Regions from separate parts of the Microbacterium sp. ARD32 genome, predicted to be linked through region 1. Evidence: predicted binding sites of a transcription regulator. Region 1 holds the regulator's gene; the other holds the start of a gene.
The links. The regulator LexA, encoded in region 1, represses DNA repair genes until DNA is damaged. The targets are predictions, from matches to a motif close to TCGAACANNTGTTCGA.
Positions count from the first base shown of each region.

Region 2: a site for LexA is predicted at 4,443-4,458, ahead of Q9R19_RS10350 (DUF222 domain-containing protein). Genes of this name have one in related genera too.

Region 1 covers NZ_JAUZVD010000004.1:34,271-41,813, forward strand. Annotated here, with positions in the region: gene hisB (imidazoleglycerol-phosphate dehydratase HisB) at 1-227, opposite strand, end outside; gene Q9R19_RS13325 (histidinol-phosphate transaminase) at 224-1,315, opposite strand; gene Q9R19_RS13330 (LysM peptidoglycan-binding domain-containing protein) at 1,387-1,773, opposite strand; gene lexA (transcriptional repressor LexA) at 2,077-2,763, shown strand; gene metE (5-methyltetrahydropteroyltriglutamate--homocysteine S-methyltransferase) at 2,857-5,169, opposite strand; gene Q9R19_RS13345 (methylenetetrahydrofolate reductase) at 5,185-6,126, opposite strand; gene Q9R19_RS13350 (prolyl oligopeptidase family serine peptidase) at 6,267-7,543, shown strand, end outside.
Region 2 covers NZ_JAUZVD010000002.1:445,549-453,091, reverse strand. Annotated here, with positions in the region: gene Q9R19_RS10380 (hypothetical protein) at 1-335, opposite strand, end outside; gene Q9R19_RS10375 (hypothetical protein) at 329-865, opposite strand; gene Q9R19_RS10370 (prepilin-type N-terminal cleavage/methylation domain-containing protein) at 862-1,260, opposite strand; gene Q9R19_RS10365 (prepilin-type N-terminal cleavage/methylation domain-containing protein) at 1,350-1,736, opposite strand; gene Q9R19_RS10360 (lipase family protein) at 1,960-3,672, opposite strand; gene Q9R19_RS10355 (DUF1992 domain-containing protein) at 3,761-4,345, opposite strand; gene Q9R19_RS10350 (DUF222 domain-containing protein) at 4,490-5,893, shown strand; gene Q9R19_RS10345 (MATE family efflux transporter) at 5,971-7,305, shown strand; gene Q9R19_RS10340 (acyl-CoA dehydrogenase) at 7,466-7,543, opposite strand, start outside.

The sequences.
Region 1 (7,543 bases):
ACGATCGAGATGTCCTCCACCGTGTGGTGCGCGTCGATGTGCGTGTCGCCGGTCGCGCGGACAGTCAGGTCGGTCAGGGAGTGCTTCGCGAACGCGGTGAGCATGTGATCGAAGAACGGCACCGAGGTGCTGATCTCGCTGCGGCCCGTGCCGTCGAGGTTCACCTCGACCTCGACCGTCGACTCGGACGTGCTGCGGGTGCGGCTGGCGATGCGGGACGCGGTCATGCTGGTGATCCTATCGACGCGAGTGCTTCCAGGAAGGCGGTGGTCTCGGCTTCGGTGCCGGCGGTGACGCGCAGGTGCCCGGGGATGCCGACGTCGCGGATGAGCACGCCGCGGTCGTAGAGCGCCCTCCAGAGCTCCTGCGGATCATCGACGCCGCCGAACAGCACGAAGTTGGACCACGACGGGTGCGGCGCGTACCCGAGCGCCTGCAGGGTCGCCGAGATGCGATCGCGCTGCTCGACGATCTCGTCGACCATGGCCAGCATCGTGGACGAGTTCCGCAGCGCGGCCGTGGCCGCCGCCTGCGTGAGGGCGCTCAGGTGGTACGGCAGGCGCACCAGGCGCAGCGCGTCGATGAACGTGGGGTCGGCGGCGAGATACCCGACCCGACCGCCGGCGAAGGCGAACGCCTTGCTCATGGTGCGGGAGACGGCCAGCCGCGCGCGACCGGGCAGCAGGCTGAGCGCGGAGGCCGCCTCTCTCGGCGCGAACTCCTGATACGCCTCATCGACCACCACGACACCGCGGGCGGCGTCGTAGACGGCCTCGATCACGTCCAGGCCGAGCGGCGTGCCGGTGGGGTTGTTGGGCGTGCACAGCAGCACGACGTCCGGGTCCGCGGCAGCCACCTGCGCCGCCGCGTCCTCGGGTGTGATCGTGTAGTCATCCTCGCGGGTGCCGGCGATCCACGCGGCACCGGTGCCCTGAGCGATCAGCGGATACATCGAATACGTCGGCGCGAAGCCGAACACCGAGCGCCCGGGGCCTGCGAACGCCTGCAGGATGTGCTGCAGCACCTCGTTCGAGCCGTTGCCGGCCCAGATCTGCTCCGCGCGGAGGTTGTGACCCAGGTAGGTCGCGAACGCCTCCCTCAGCTCGGTGAACTCGCGGTCGGGGTAGCGGTTGACGTCGCTCAGGGCGATGGCCACGTCGTCGAGGATGTCTGCGACGACCGCTTCGGGAACGGCATGCGTGTTCTCGTTGACGTTCAACGCCACCGGCAGCGGCACCTGAGGAGCACCGTACGGCGTGAGTCCGCGAAGATCGTCGCGGAGGGGCAGCTCGTCGAGAGAGGTCACTCTTCCCATGGTAGAGCGCGCAACGGCGGACTCACTCCGAAGTGACGCATCCCCCGTGGGCCGCTGTGCCTGTCGAAGCGTCAGTGCTCGTACTGCGCGGGGATGGCGATCTCGGCGCCGGCCTGGATCGCGCCCGTGCCGAGGTTGTTCAGCCGCATGATGTCGTCGATCACCTCGCGGGGGTCGATCCCGGGAGCCACCTCTGCCGCGATCGACCACAGCGTGTCACCCGGCAGCACCGTGACGCTCTCGAACGCGACTGGGGCGCTCTCCTCACCGGAGGCGAGTGCCGAGCCGCCGGCCAGGACCGAGAACGCGATGCCGGCGATCAGCGGAGCCGCAGCGAATCCCGCGAGCACACGACGCCCTCTCGCCGTCAGGCGCAGCCTGGTGCGGTGCGTCACACGGGACGACGCGCCGCCGGAGGCGCGAAGGATCGCGGGGCTCTGGATGCTGATCGTGCTCATGTGCGGCTCCTCTGTCTCTGCCCGCCTCGCGGCGGAAGCGTTCCAGCTTTCGCATCCGGCATCCGGCCGGGGATGCCGGATGCGAAGCTGTGTTCCGAATGTATCTTCGATATCGAACATCTGTCAAGCGTTCTTCGAAATCCGATCGGGAATCCGCCCGACACGCTCGAACGGATCTTCCGATCTCGGCCGTTTCTCGGATACGGTTTCGATATGGACAGCACACCACTGGCCACCGACATTCGAAGCGGACGACCGCACTGACGCGGATTCCGCACGACCCGCACGCACGAAGGAGCACCGATGAGCGAGACCCCCGCCCCCGCAGCCGAGGCGCCGCGCACGCGTCGGCGCAAGAGCCTGAGCGCGAAGCAGCTGGCCATCCTCGAGGTGATCCAGACCTCGATCGCCCGGCACGGCTATCCGCCGAGCATGCGCGAGATCGGCGATGCCGTCGGACTCAAGTCGCTCTCCAGCGTGACCCACCAGCTGGGCCAGCTCGAGCTGAGCGGCTACCTGCGCCGCGACCCGGGGAAGACCCGCGCGATGGAGGTGCTGATCGACCTGCCCGGCACGAGCGCCGAGAACCCGGCCGATGCCGCGCCGGCCGTCGGCGATGCGGCGCTGGTGCCGCTGGTCGGACAGATCGCGGCGGGCGTGCCGATCACCGCCGATCAGCAGGTGGAGGAGATATTCCCGCTCCCCCGCCAGCTGGTCGGCAAGGGCGATCTGTTCATGCTGAAGGTCAGCGGCGAGTCGATGATCGATGCCGCGATCTGCGACGGCGACTGGGTGGTCGTGCGCACGCAGAACAACGCCGAGAACGGCGAGATCGTCGCCGCGATGATCGACGGGGAGGCCACCGTGAAGACCTTCCGCCGCCGCGACGGCCACACCTGGCTGCTCCCCCGCAACTCCGCCTTCGAGCCGATCCTCGGCGACGAGGCCGTGGTGCTCGGCAAGGTCGTGGCGGTGCTGCGCGCCGTCTGATCCGCCGAAACCCCTCCTGATTGCCGAAACCCCTCCTGAATCGCGTGATTCAGGAGGGGTTTCGACGGTGCGGAGGGGTCTCGGCGAGAGAGCTCAGGCGGGGACGTTCACGTCCTCGCGCACGCGGCGCGTCGCCTCCACGATGTTGCGCAGCGACGCGACCGTCTCGTCGTAGCCGCGGGTCTTCAGTCCGCAGTCCGGGTTGACCCACAGCTGCCGCAGCGGCAGTTCGTCCACCGCGCGCCGCAGCAGCGCCTCGACCTCTGCCACGCTCGGCACGCGCGGCGAGTGGATGTCGTAGACGCCGGGTCCGATGCCGTGGTCGAAGCCCTGCGCGGCGATGTCGGCGACGACCTCCATGCGGCTGCGGGCCGCTTCGATGGAGGTGACGTCGGCGTCCAGCGCCCGGATCGCATCGATCACGACGCCGAACTCCGAGTAGCAGAGGTGGGTGTGGATCTGGGTGGCCGCCGCCGCCCCGCCCGTGGCCAGGCGGAACGAGTTGACCGACCAGTCCAGGTACGCCGCCTGGTCCGCCCGCTTCAGCGGCAGCAGCTCGCGCAGCGCCGGCTCGTCGACCTGGATGATGGCGATGCCCGCCGCCTCGAGATCGGCGATCTCATCGCGCAGCGCGAGCGCGACCTGATCGGCCGTCTCGCCCAGGGGTTGGTCGTCGCGGACGAACGACCAGGCCAGGATCGTGACGGGACCGGTGAGCATGCCCTTGACGTGCTTGGCGCTGAGCGACTGCGCGTACGCGGCCCAGGAGACCGTGATCGGCGCGGGGCGCGACACGTCGCCCCACAGGATCGAGGGACGCGTGGCGCGCGAGCCGTACGACTGCACCCAGCCGTTCTCGGTGACGGCGAATCCGTCCAGGTGCTCGGCGAAGTACTGCACCATGTCGTTCCGCTCGGCCTCGCCGTGCACCAGCACGTCGAGCCCCAGATCCTCCTGCAGCGCGACGACGCGGTCGATCTCGGCGCGCAGGAAGGCCTCGTAGTCGTCCTGCGGCACCTCGCCGCGGCTGAACTGCGCACGGGCGCGGCGGATGTCGGCGGTCTGCGGGAACGATCCGATCGTGGTCAGCGGCAGCGCCGGAAGATCCAGCGCGAGCTGCGCGGCCTCGCGGTCGGCGTACGGAACGCGCGAGAAGTCGGTCGTGTCCAGCACCCGGTCCCGCACCGCCCCGTCCCGCACACCAGGGGCGTCATGACGGTCTGCGAGCGCCGCGGTCGCGGCATCCAGCTCCGCCGCGATCGCCGCGCGCCCCTCCGCCAGACCTCGGGCGAGCGTCACGACCTGCTCCACCTTCTGATCGGCGAAGGCCAGCCACGACACCAGGCGCGCGTCGAGCCGGGACTCGTCCTGCACGTCGTGCGGCACGTGCAGGAGCGATGTGGAGGTGGAGGCCGAGACGTGCTCGGCGCCCAGCGCGCGCAGCCGCTCGAGCTTGTCGAAGGCGGCGGCCAGGTCGCCGCGCCAGATGTTGTGACCGTCGATCACTCCGCCGACCAGCACCTTCCCGCCGAGTTCGGGCAGGGATGCCGGGACCTCTCCGCGCACCAGGTCGATGCCGATCGCCTCGATGGGCGCGGCCGCGAGCACGTCGAGAGTGCCGCCCAGCGACGCGTAGGGCGCGGCGACGAGGACGGCCGGCCGCTCGGCCGCGGCGCCCAGCACTGCGAGAGCGCGCTGCGCGGCATCCGCCAGCTGAGCGCTGTCCGCCGGCAGCGACTCGCTGACCAGCGCGGGCTCGTCCAGCTGCACCCACTCGGCCCCGGCGTCCTTCAGCTTCGTCAGCAGCTCGGCGTACACGGCGACCACGTCGTCCAGGCGGGAGAGGGGATCGAAGCCCTCGGGCGCCGCATCCGACGCCTTGGCGAGCGCCAGCAGCGTGACAGGGCCGACGATCACCGGACGCGTGCGGAACCCGGCCGCCGCGGCCTCGGCGACCTCGCGCACCAGCCGGTCGCTGGAGAGCGAGAACGTCGTCTCCGGGCCGATCTCGGGCACCAGGTAGTGGTAGTTCGAGTCGAACCACTTGGTCATCTCCAGGGGTGCGCGGTCCCCTTCGCCGCGGGCGACGGTGAAGTACGCCGGCAGGCCGATGGCGCCGTCGGCGTCGCGCAGGTCGTCGAAGCGCGCCGGGATCGCGCCGACCGCGACGGCGGCATCCAGAACCTGGTCGTAGTACGACGACGCCTCCGGGATCGAGGAGTCATCGCGTCCCAGCCCCAGCTCCGCCAGGCGCTCGCGGTTGGCGGCGCGCAGCTCTGCGGCCGCGTTCTCGAGCTGCTGCTCGTCGATGCGTCCGGCCCAGAACGCCTCGACGGCCCTCTTCAGCTCGCGGCGACGTCCGATCCTGGGGTAGCCGAGGATCGTCCCGGCGGGGAAAGCGGTCATGGTGTTTCCTTTACTTCACTTCGTGGCTTGATGCAGACATCGGTCGGCCAGGACGCCGGCCCGGACGAGGACGTCGAGCACGGTCTCGTGCTGGTTGAAGGCGTACAGGTGCACGCCGGGCGCGCCCCCGGCGACCACCTCGCGAGCGAGGTCGGCCGCCCATTCGACGCCGACGCGCCGCCGGCCCTCGGCGGTGGGCTCCACCTCGAGCGCGATGGACAGCTCTCCGGGCAGCTCCTCGCCGGTGAGCTCGAGCACGCGCGCCAGCCGGGCGGGCGAGGTGATCGGCATGATCCCGGGGAGGATCGGGATGGTCACGCCGGCGCTGCGGGCGCGCTCGACGAAGGCGAGGTAATGGTCGGCGTGGAAGAACAGCTGCGTGATCGCGAGGGTGGCTCCCGCCGCCTGCTTGGCGAGCAGCGCGTCGACGTGCTGGCTGCTGTAGGCGGAGCGCGGATGCCCGTTCGGGAACGCCGCCACGGCGATGCTCACCTTCCGGCGCGGCGCGACGCGCACGGCGCCGGGGTTGCCGGGGACCTGGGACTCCTCGTACGGGGCGCGCTCGGCCTGCACGCGGTCGATCAGCTGCACCAGCTGGGCTGAGCTCTCCAAGTCGCCGAGGAACGGCTCGCCCTCGGCGCGACCGGCGGGCGGATCGCCGCGCAGCGCGAGGAAGCTGAGGATGCCGGCATCCAGGAACTCCCGGATCAGTCGCGCAGCGCCCGCGTAGGTGTTGCCGACGCAGGTGAGGTGCGCGAGCGGCTCGACGTCGGTGTGCGCGCGGATGTACCGCAGCACCTCGAGGGAGCGGCCGCCGGTGGATCCGCCGGCGCCGTACGTGACGGACAGGAAGTCGGGTCCCGCGGCGGCGAGCCGATCGATCGTGTCCTGCAGCGCCTGCGCGCTGGCGGGTGAGCGCGGCGGGTACAGCTCGAAGGAGAACGGCACGCGGGTCATCGACGTCCTCCTCGCTGATCGTGGGGCCGGTCGGTCCGAGCCCGTCTCAGCACGGTAGAACGGGCGCGCGCCCGGCTGCACACTGTGTGACGCCGTGTGTCAGCGACCGGCTCCGCGCACCGGCTGGATAGGCTCGATCCATGACTGCGCCCTACGGTTCCTGGCCGTCGCCCTTCTCCGCCGCGGACGTCTCCGCAGCGGCTCCGCGGATCGACGGGGCCCGCTTCGTCGGCGACGAGATCTGGTGGGGCGAATCGGTTCCGTCCCAGGGCGGCCGGGTCACGGTGCGCAGCTCGACGGACGCCGAGATCCTGCCGCAGCCGTGGAACGCGCGCTCCCGCGTGCACGAGTACGGCGGCGGCGCGTGGACCGCGGATGCCGAGGGCACGCTGTACTTCGTGAACGCCGCCGACCAGCGCGTGCACCGGATGCCCCGCGGTGGCGTCCCCGAACCGCTGACGGCGGCCGGTCCGCATCACGGCGGTCTGACCCTGCAGCAGGGGCGTCTGTTCGCGGTGCGCGAGGATCTGCGCGGCGAGCAGCACTGGCGCGGCATCGTGGAGATCCCGACGGACGGGTCGGCGGCAGACGACGACTCGCCCGCGTGGGTGTCGTCGTACGGCTCGGGCTTCTACGCCCACCCGTCCCTGTCGCCGGATGGAACGCGCTTGGCCTATGCGCAGTGGACCGAGCAGCGGATGCCGTGGGATGTCGCCCGGATCGCGATCACGCATCTCGAATCCGGATCGCAGACGCCTGTCCCCTGCCGTGCGGCCGTGCAGCCCGAGTGGCTCTCCGACGACGAGGTGCTGTACGCCGACGACGGAACGGGGCGCTGGAACCTGTGGCTGGCCCGGATCGCCGAGGACACCCCTCCGCCCGCGCCGACGCCGCCCGCCGTAGCGGAGCCGTACGTCCTGGCGGACGCCGACACCGGTGGCGGGCTGTGGGTGCTCGGCAACCGCTGGTACGGCGTGCTGGAGGACGGACGGATCACGGCAGTGCGCACGAACGGCGCGGATGCCGTGGTGCTGATCGACCCGGCATCCGGAACCGAGCGCGTCCTCGACGTCCCCGTCACGGCCGAGACGAGCATCGACGACGTCTCCGGCTCCCGCGTGCTGATCTCGGGTGCGGGCGCCGCGGTCTCGCGCGGGCTGTGGTGCGTGGACGTCGATTCCGGTGACGTGGTCGCGATCCGCGGCGGCGAGCCGGTCGACCCCGCCTGGGTCCCGGTGGCGCGCCCGGTCACCTTCGACGGTCCGCACGGACCTGTGCACGCTTTCGACTACCGTCCGACGCACCCGGAGGCGATCGCGCCCGACGGCGAGCTGCCGCCGTACATCGTCATGGTGCACGGCGGCCCCACCTCGCACGTGGCGGGTGCGGCATCCGAGGCATACGCCTACTGGACCAG
Region 2 (7,543 bases), on a different contig from region 1:
GTCACCTGGTCTCCGGGTCCGCAGATCGTCTCGACCTTGTAGGTCGCTGCGCTACCCGTCGCGACGGGCGCCTTCGCCACGTAGCCGGGCTTCGACGGGCAGTACCCGCCGTCGGCGATCGCCTGGCTCACGGCGACGGCGAGACCGGCATCCGCCGCCGCGCGCGACTCGGCGGTGCTGCGCGAGCCGACAGCGCTGGTCATGGTGTTCAGCACCAGCGCGGCGACGGTCACCGCGACGGTCATGAGCACGAACATCACGATCATCACCACCACGAGGGTGGCGCCGCGATCATCGGCGGTGGCGCGCTCGCGGGCGCGTGCGAAAGTCAGCATGTCACTCCTGCCGGATCGCCGTCGACCTGCCCCTGAGGGGCGAGGCCCCCGGCGATGGTCACGGACTCCTGAAACCTGATCGTGTAGTCGACGCTCTTGGTCGGCACGTCTTCGACAGCCGGGGCAGCCGGGGCGAAAGTCGCCGACTCGACGTCGGCCAGCGTCGTCCATTCCCCATCGAGATCGAGCGGGGCGCTGTCAGAGGTCGTGTACTGCAGTGCATCGCCGCTCACGCGCCAGGCGCGGCACTGGATAGTGGTGGCGCTGGTGACGACGGTCGCGACGAGCGTGTGATCGCCGACCGTCCGCAGGGCGACGGCGTTGCGCGCGCTCTGCTGCAGCGACGCTGAGACGGCGTTCGCGCTGCCGGTGGCGCGGTCGCGGTCGGCCGTGGCGGTCTGCGACTGCCAGCCGTTGATGAAGATCGCCGAGACGAGCAGCAGGAACACGGCCGCCAGCGACATGTAGATGATCAGCTCGACGAGCGTGATGCCGCTCTCGTCGTCGTGAAGCCGCTGCCTGCTGGTCATCCGCGCACCATCACCTTCGTGACGATCTTGACGAGAAGCTCGTCGTCGGACTCGCGGAAGACCTTCACGGTGACCGTGCCCGTTCCTTCGCCTGCGCAGTCGATCTCGCGCGTTGCCGACAGTCCGGCCGAGCGCAACTGCTCATCGTGGTGATAGCCGCTGAGGTCGTCGCAGGTCTTCGCGTTGGCGGGGCTGTTCGGGAAGTCGGCGCGGATCGGAGCCAGCTCGGCGGCGGCGACGTTGTTGGCCGCGACGAGGTCGCGGTTGACGACGCTGGTGCCGGTGGCCTGAATGAGCAGCGGGAGAACGCCGAGCGCCAGCACTGCGAGCAGCAGCATGGCCACGACGATCTCGATCAGACCCACACCGTCGTCGTCTCGGGTATCAGACGACATTGCGGTCCTTGTTGAAGGGTGTTGCGGTCCCCGTGGGGAAGGTGCGAGCGGAGGCCCGAGAGTACGGGCCTCCGCTCAGGAGAGTTCAATCAGTCGTCGGCGGCGCAGCCGGGACCGGCGGTACCGGAGGCTGTCGTGTCCTTAATCGACGTCGCTGTGACGCACAGCGTCTCCAGCTTGTCGACGGTGCCCGTGAATGTGTACTTCTTGGAAATTTCGTCTGCCTCGACCGGCAGAGCACCGGTCCCGCCCTGGGCGAGGTCGGACGCAATCTGTGTCGCGACGTTTGCTGCAGCCGCCTCAGCTGCGCTCTCCTCGGCCGCGTGCTGCAGGTTTCCAACCAATGGGATCGCGACGGCCACCAGGATGCCCAGGATGACGACGACGATGATGAGCTCGATCAGAGAGAAGCCGGCTTCGCCGCTCTCCTCGCGCTCGCGCTTCTTTGCCTCGATGAGACGACGGATGGTACGCATGACTAAGTCAGCTCTCCGGGATGACGCAGACGGGTAGCCCTGATTGCGAGCAGGCGCAGTCGACGGGGGATCCGACGGCGTTTCCCAGCCCCAGGTCGGAATCGCCGTCACCCCTCAGTTGGTGCGATTCCTGAACAAATCTTGGCGGCTGCTGTGGATGTTCGCAAGTGTGCGATCATCACGTTCGGATCACGACTGTCCGGCCCACCTTGCCCGCCGGCCCTCACGCTGTCATGGACCGGTGCTCGATCCCACGGCGCAGCCGCTGTGCGGCGCCGTGCCCGCCAGCTTGTCCTCGGTCCACGCGAACGCGTCGGCGATCGCGGGCGAGTTCGGCTGGACGAGACCCAGATGATCCACGCCCCGGTACGCCCGGTAGTCCACCGCACTGCCCTCGGCGCACAGCTTCTGCGCGAACACGGTCTGCATGTCGGAGCCGACCAGCTCGTCGGCCGTGCCCTGCCCGACGAGCACCGGCACCTCGGCCGACGCTGCGGGCGGGATGTTCTGCGTCAGCCGGTTCGCCAGCGGGCCGCTCGCCGGATCGGCGCGGGTAGATCTCGCTGTACGCCGAGACGACGAACGAGGCGAAGATGCTGCCGCCGCGCGACCGGCCCAGCCCGTCGACGAAGTCGTTCACGTCGCTGACCGGCGCGAGCGCGACGGCTCCCGCCAGCGGAACGTCGGGCGCGTAGTCGTCCGCGATCGCCTCCGACCAGAGCGCAGCGCCGCCGCCCTGCGAATGCCCCCACGCGACGGTCTGCTGCGACAGCCGCGCGTTCTCGAGCCCGCGCGCGGCGCGCACGGCATCCAGCTCGGCGCGCGCACTGTCGGCGCCGACCAGATACGGGTGCGGCCCCTGCGTGCCCAGCCCGATGTAGTCGGTGGCGACCAGCGCCCACCCGTGCTCGATGATCCCGTCGAGCACGAACAGCGCGCCGGAGCCGAAGGGGTCGGCCGCCAGCGACGGCGCGCAGCGCCGGTCGAATCCGGTGGTGCCGTGATGCCACGCGATCACCGGATGCCGTTCCCCCGCCCGCGGCACCACGACCAGCCCGCTGGCGACAGCCGCACTGCCGTCGCCGTGGGTGGTCGTGTACAGGATGCGCCAGGCCCGGGCATCCTCGGGCACGCCGCGGGTGAACGGCTCGGCGCGGATCAGCTCGCCGGCTTCGCCGGGAACGCTGCGCGGTGCGACGTAGAAGTCGTCCACCACCGGCGCGCCGCCGCGCAGCGCCACGCTGACGATCACGGCACCGGCCGCGAGCGCGACCACGCACACCGCGCCGATCGTGCGCATCCACCGGCGCGCGATCGTGTCGCGACGCGTCTTGCGGTCTGCGTCGTGTTCGGGCGAGCGCCTGCCGCGCAGCATCCGCCACAGCGCCGCGACGCCCGCGAACGCGAGCGCCGAGCCGAACACCGCACCCACCACCAGCAGCGTGACGTCGGGCCAGACGAGGCCGAGGATGCCGAAGGCGACACCGGCCACGCCCAGCAGCGCCTCGGCGATGCGGCGGTCGAGCGGCCGCGGGGCGGTGTGGATGCCGGCGGTGCCGACGGGGCGGATGCTGACGGCGACGCTGATCGCGCCGCGGACGATCAGGGCGACGCCCGCGATGACGGCGAGCCCGCGGACGGTGAGATCCGGCAGCAGCAGCACGACCCCGCCCGTGATGATCAGCAGCGCGCCGACCGGCACCCGCACCGCCGCGCGGAGGATGACGGGGAGCATCAGCTCGAGCAGGCCGGCCAGCACCAGCCCCGCGCCGATCAGCAGGGCGAGCACGTCGAGCGCCGTGGTCGGATGCACGATCAGCACCGCACCCACCAGGACCGCCGCAGTCGCGAGCACGGCCGTGACCGGCTTCGGCAGCCGCCGCACCAGCCGCAGCCACGGCCGCTCGGTCGCGGGAGAGGGCGTGGCGGGAGTCACGGCGTCAGCCTACCCAGCGGTGCTGCGGGCGGTGCGTGCAGTGCGTGCGGTGCGGCGCGTCAGGGGTGATGCGGATGCCGAACCGGATTCAGCGTCGGAACCACCGGCGCGGGCGGGTGCGTCTTGTCGGCGATGCGGATGCCGATTCTGTGCGCTCCGAAGATGCAGCATCCGGTTGCCGTGTCTGCGCGACCCGGCGGCGCTCGCGCCAGGCGACCACCTCCGCGTCGACGTCGCGGGTGCTCGTGACCACCGGCGGGCCGCCGAGCAGCTGCCGGCGCGCGTCGATCACGCGACGATTGAAGTCCTCGACCACCTGCCGCACGTCCTCCTCGCGGCCGAGCAGATCGAGCTCGTCGTTCAGGCCGCGATCCTCCACCCGCAGCATCAGCGCGGGCGGGCCGAGGCCGGACAGGTTCTCGGTCTCGATCTTGCGGCGGATCCACCAGTCCGGATCGTCGTGCGTGCCCAGGCCCTGCAGCGGCTTGCCCGCGCCGGGCAGGTCGTCGAACGCGCCCTGGCGGATCGCGAGCTGAATGGCCGTCTCGACGAACTCCTCCTTGTTCTGGGCGTTCAGCACCATCGGCGCCTCGGCAGGGGTCTCGGCGGGCTCGGTCTCGCCGGCATCGCGGCGCGCACGGTACCGCGCGGCGCTGCTCATCGCATCGGACATCGGATCACCTCCGGTGGTTCCAGGGTACGGTGTCGTGGGTGGGATGGCATGAGTCGTATTTTTGTTCGGTAGTTTGTTGGTTGGTGGCGGTTCATTTTCGTATAAATGGTTGACAGGCGTCGAGATCGCTCGTATCGTTGAGGCATGTCAGCCGCCCTGGACAACCTGCACGAGGCCGTGTCGGCCGTCGATGCGGTGTGGGCGGATGCTGATGGTCCCGACGCATTCGAACGGACAGACCTCCTGAGCCTGAACGCGACGCTCGCCACGGCCCGGCATGCCCTGGAAGCCCTGCAGGCCGAGGTCGCCGCCGGTATCGCACACGAGTCCCGCTCGGAGCTGGGCGCCGACTCCCTGGCGAAGCAGAACGGATATCGCAACGCTGCCGCGCTGATCGCCACGACGACCAGCGCCTTCACGCGAGAGGCGTCTCAGCTGGTCAAGGTCGGTCAGGCGGCTGCCCCGCGCACCAACTTGGTCGGCGAGCGTCTGCCGGCCAAGTACCCCGCCGTGGCGTACGCCCTCGACGCGGGCAACCTGAGCGCTGCCGCACTGGCCATGATCGTCGAGTTCCTCGATCGCATCCGCATCGGGCACGGAGATGCTCTCGTGGCCGAACTGGAGCAGGTGCTGGTCGAGCGGGCCGTGGGGCTGTCTCTCGACGAGGTGCGTCGCATGATCAAGCACGCCGAAGCCGTCGTCGAAGAGGACAAGCTCGAAGAGCGCGAGCAGCAGCGCCGCGAACGCCGAACTCTGAGCATGTTCGAACGGGATGGCAACCTGCACGTCAACCTCATCACGCCTGTCGAAGAGGGTGCGGCGATCCGCGCCGCCATCGACGGGTACGTCAGCGCTCAGTTCCAGGCTCGCAGGGATGCTGAGCAGTCATCCTCTCCCGACGATCCGGACGCGCTCGACGCCGATCGGCGCACGGTCGCCATGATGCGCGCGGACGCCATCGCCCTGTTCTGCGAGCACGTGCTCGGCTGCGAGAGCAGCAACGTCCCGGTCTCCGGTGCCACCGTGATCGTGCGGGTCGACGCCGACGACCTGCAGACCGGCACGGGCCACGGAACCATCGACGGAATCGACCAGCCCATCAGCATCGCTGCGATCCGGCGAATGGCCGCCGCGGGCGGCGTGATCCCGTGCGTGCTCGACGGCGAGGGCGAGATCCTCGACTGGGGGCGCGAACGGCGCCTGTTCACTCGCCCCCAGAAGCTGTCCCTCGTCGAGCGGGACGGCGGATGCGCCAGATGCGGACTCCCGCCCCACATGACCAAAGCCCATCACATCGAGTGGTGGAAACGCGATCAGGGTGCGACCGACCTTGCCAACGGGATCCTGCTCTGCGAGTCCTGTCACCACCGCATCCACGACAACGGGTGGGAGATCCGCATCGACAACCCGCCCGGCGCCGGCACACGGCGGCGACGAGGGACCGGATTCAACGTGAAAGCGAAGGTGTGGTTCATCCCGCCTGCGCATGTCGACCCCGCTCGCACCCCGCAGCTCGGTGGCCGGGCCCGCTACGACATCGCGGCCTGACCGCCCCTGCGTCGCTGCCCAAACCCCTGCGTCGCTGAGCTCGTCGAAGCGTCGCGGCCACGCCATAGGCTCTTGTCGTGGCATCCTCCGCATCCGCTCCCCCCACGCTCAACCGCGAGATCCTGCACCTCGCGGTGCCCGCGCTGGGCGCGCTCGTCGCCGAGCCGCTGTTCCTGATCCTCGACGCGGCGATGGTCGGCCACCTCGGCACCGTGCCCCTCGCCGGCCTCGGCATCGCGAGCGCGGTGCTGCAGACGATCGTCGGGCTGATGATCTTCCTCGCGTACTCCACCACGCCCGCCGTCGCCCGCCGATTCGGCGCCGGCAAGCCGGGAGACGCCGTGTCGGTCGGCATCGACGGCATGTGGCTCGCCCTCGGCCTCGGCGCCGTGCTCGCCATCCTCGGCGCCGTGTCGACCGGACCGCTGGTCGCGCTCTTCGGGCCCGCCGACGCCGTCGCGGCCGAAGCGCGCACCTACCTGACGATCTCGATGTGGGGTCTGCCGGCCATGCTCATCGTCTACGCCGCCACCGGTCTGCTGCGCGGCATGCAGGACACCATCACCCCGCTGTGGATCGCCGGACTCGGCTTCGGCGCCAACGCGCTGCTCAACTGGATCTTCATCTACGGCTTCGGCTGGGGCATCGCCGGCTCGGCCTTCGGCACCGTCACCGCGCAATGGGGCATGGTCGCCGCCTACGTGCTCGTGATCCGACGCCTGGCCATCCGCCACGGCGCCTCCATGAAGGCGCAGAGCGCCGGGCTGCGCGGCTCCGCCCTCTCCGGCGGCTGGCTGTTCCTGCGCACCGTCAGCCTGCGCATCGCCCTGCTCGCCACCGTGGGCATCGCCACCGGCATCGGCACGCGGGAACTCGCCGGATGGCAGATCGCGTTCACCATCTTCTCCACCGCCGCGTTCGCGCTCGACGCGCTGGCCATCGCCGCGCAGGCGCTGATCGGCAAGAGCCTCGGCACCGGCGATCTGGCGCAGGTGCACCGGGTGCTGCGGCGCACCACGGCCTGGGGAGTGTGGTTCGGCGTGCTCGTCGGCGCCGCCATCGCCGGCCTCTCCGGCGTGCTGGGGATCCTGTTCACCGGGGATGCCGCTGTCGCCGCCCTCGTGCAGCCCGCCCTCATCGTCCTCGCGATCGCGCAGCCCGTCGCCGGCGTCGTGTTCGTGCTCGACGGCGTGCTGATGGGCGCGAATGACGCGCGCTACCTGGCCGTGGCCGGCCTGCTGAACCTGGTGCCGTTCCTGCCCGCGCTGTGGATCATCTCGGCCACCGGCGTCGACGCGGCCGCCGGGCTGCTGTGGCTGGCCATCGCGTTCTTCGGGATCTACCTGCTCGCGCGGCTCGCCACCCTCGGCTGGCGCGTGCGCACCGACCGGTGGACCACGATCGCCGCCTGACCCAGCACCGCCCGCCCGCCGCGCCCTCCCGCCGTGGAAGCACCGTCGAGACCCCCTCTGATTGCCGAGACCCCCGCTGCACACGTCAACAGCAGGGGGTCTGGACAACACGAGGGGGTCTCGATGAATGACGAGACAGGGTGAATGATGAGGCAGCGCGTCAGCCCACCTCGCCGGCGGCGACCGTCTCGGCCAGCATGTGCACGCGCGGCAGATGATGGGCGCCGTAGAAGTCCGC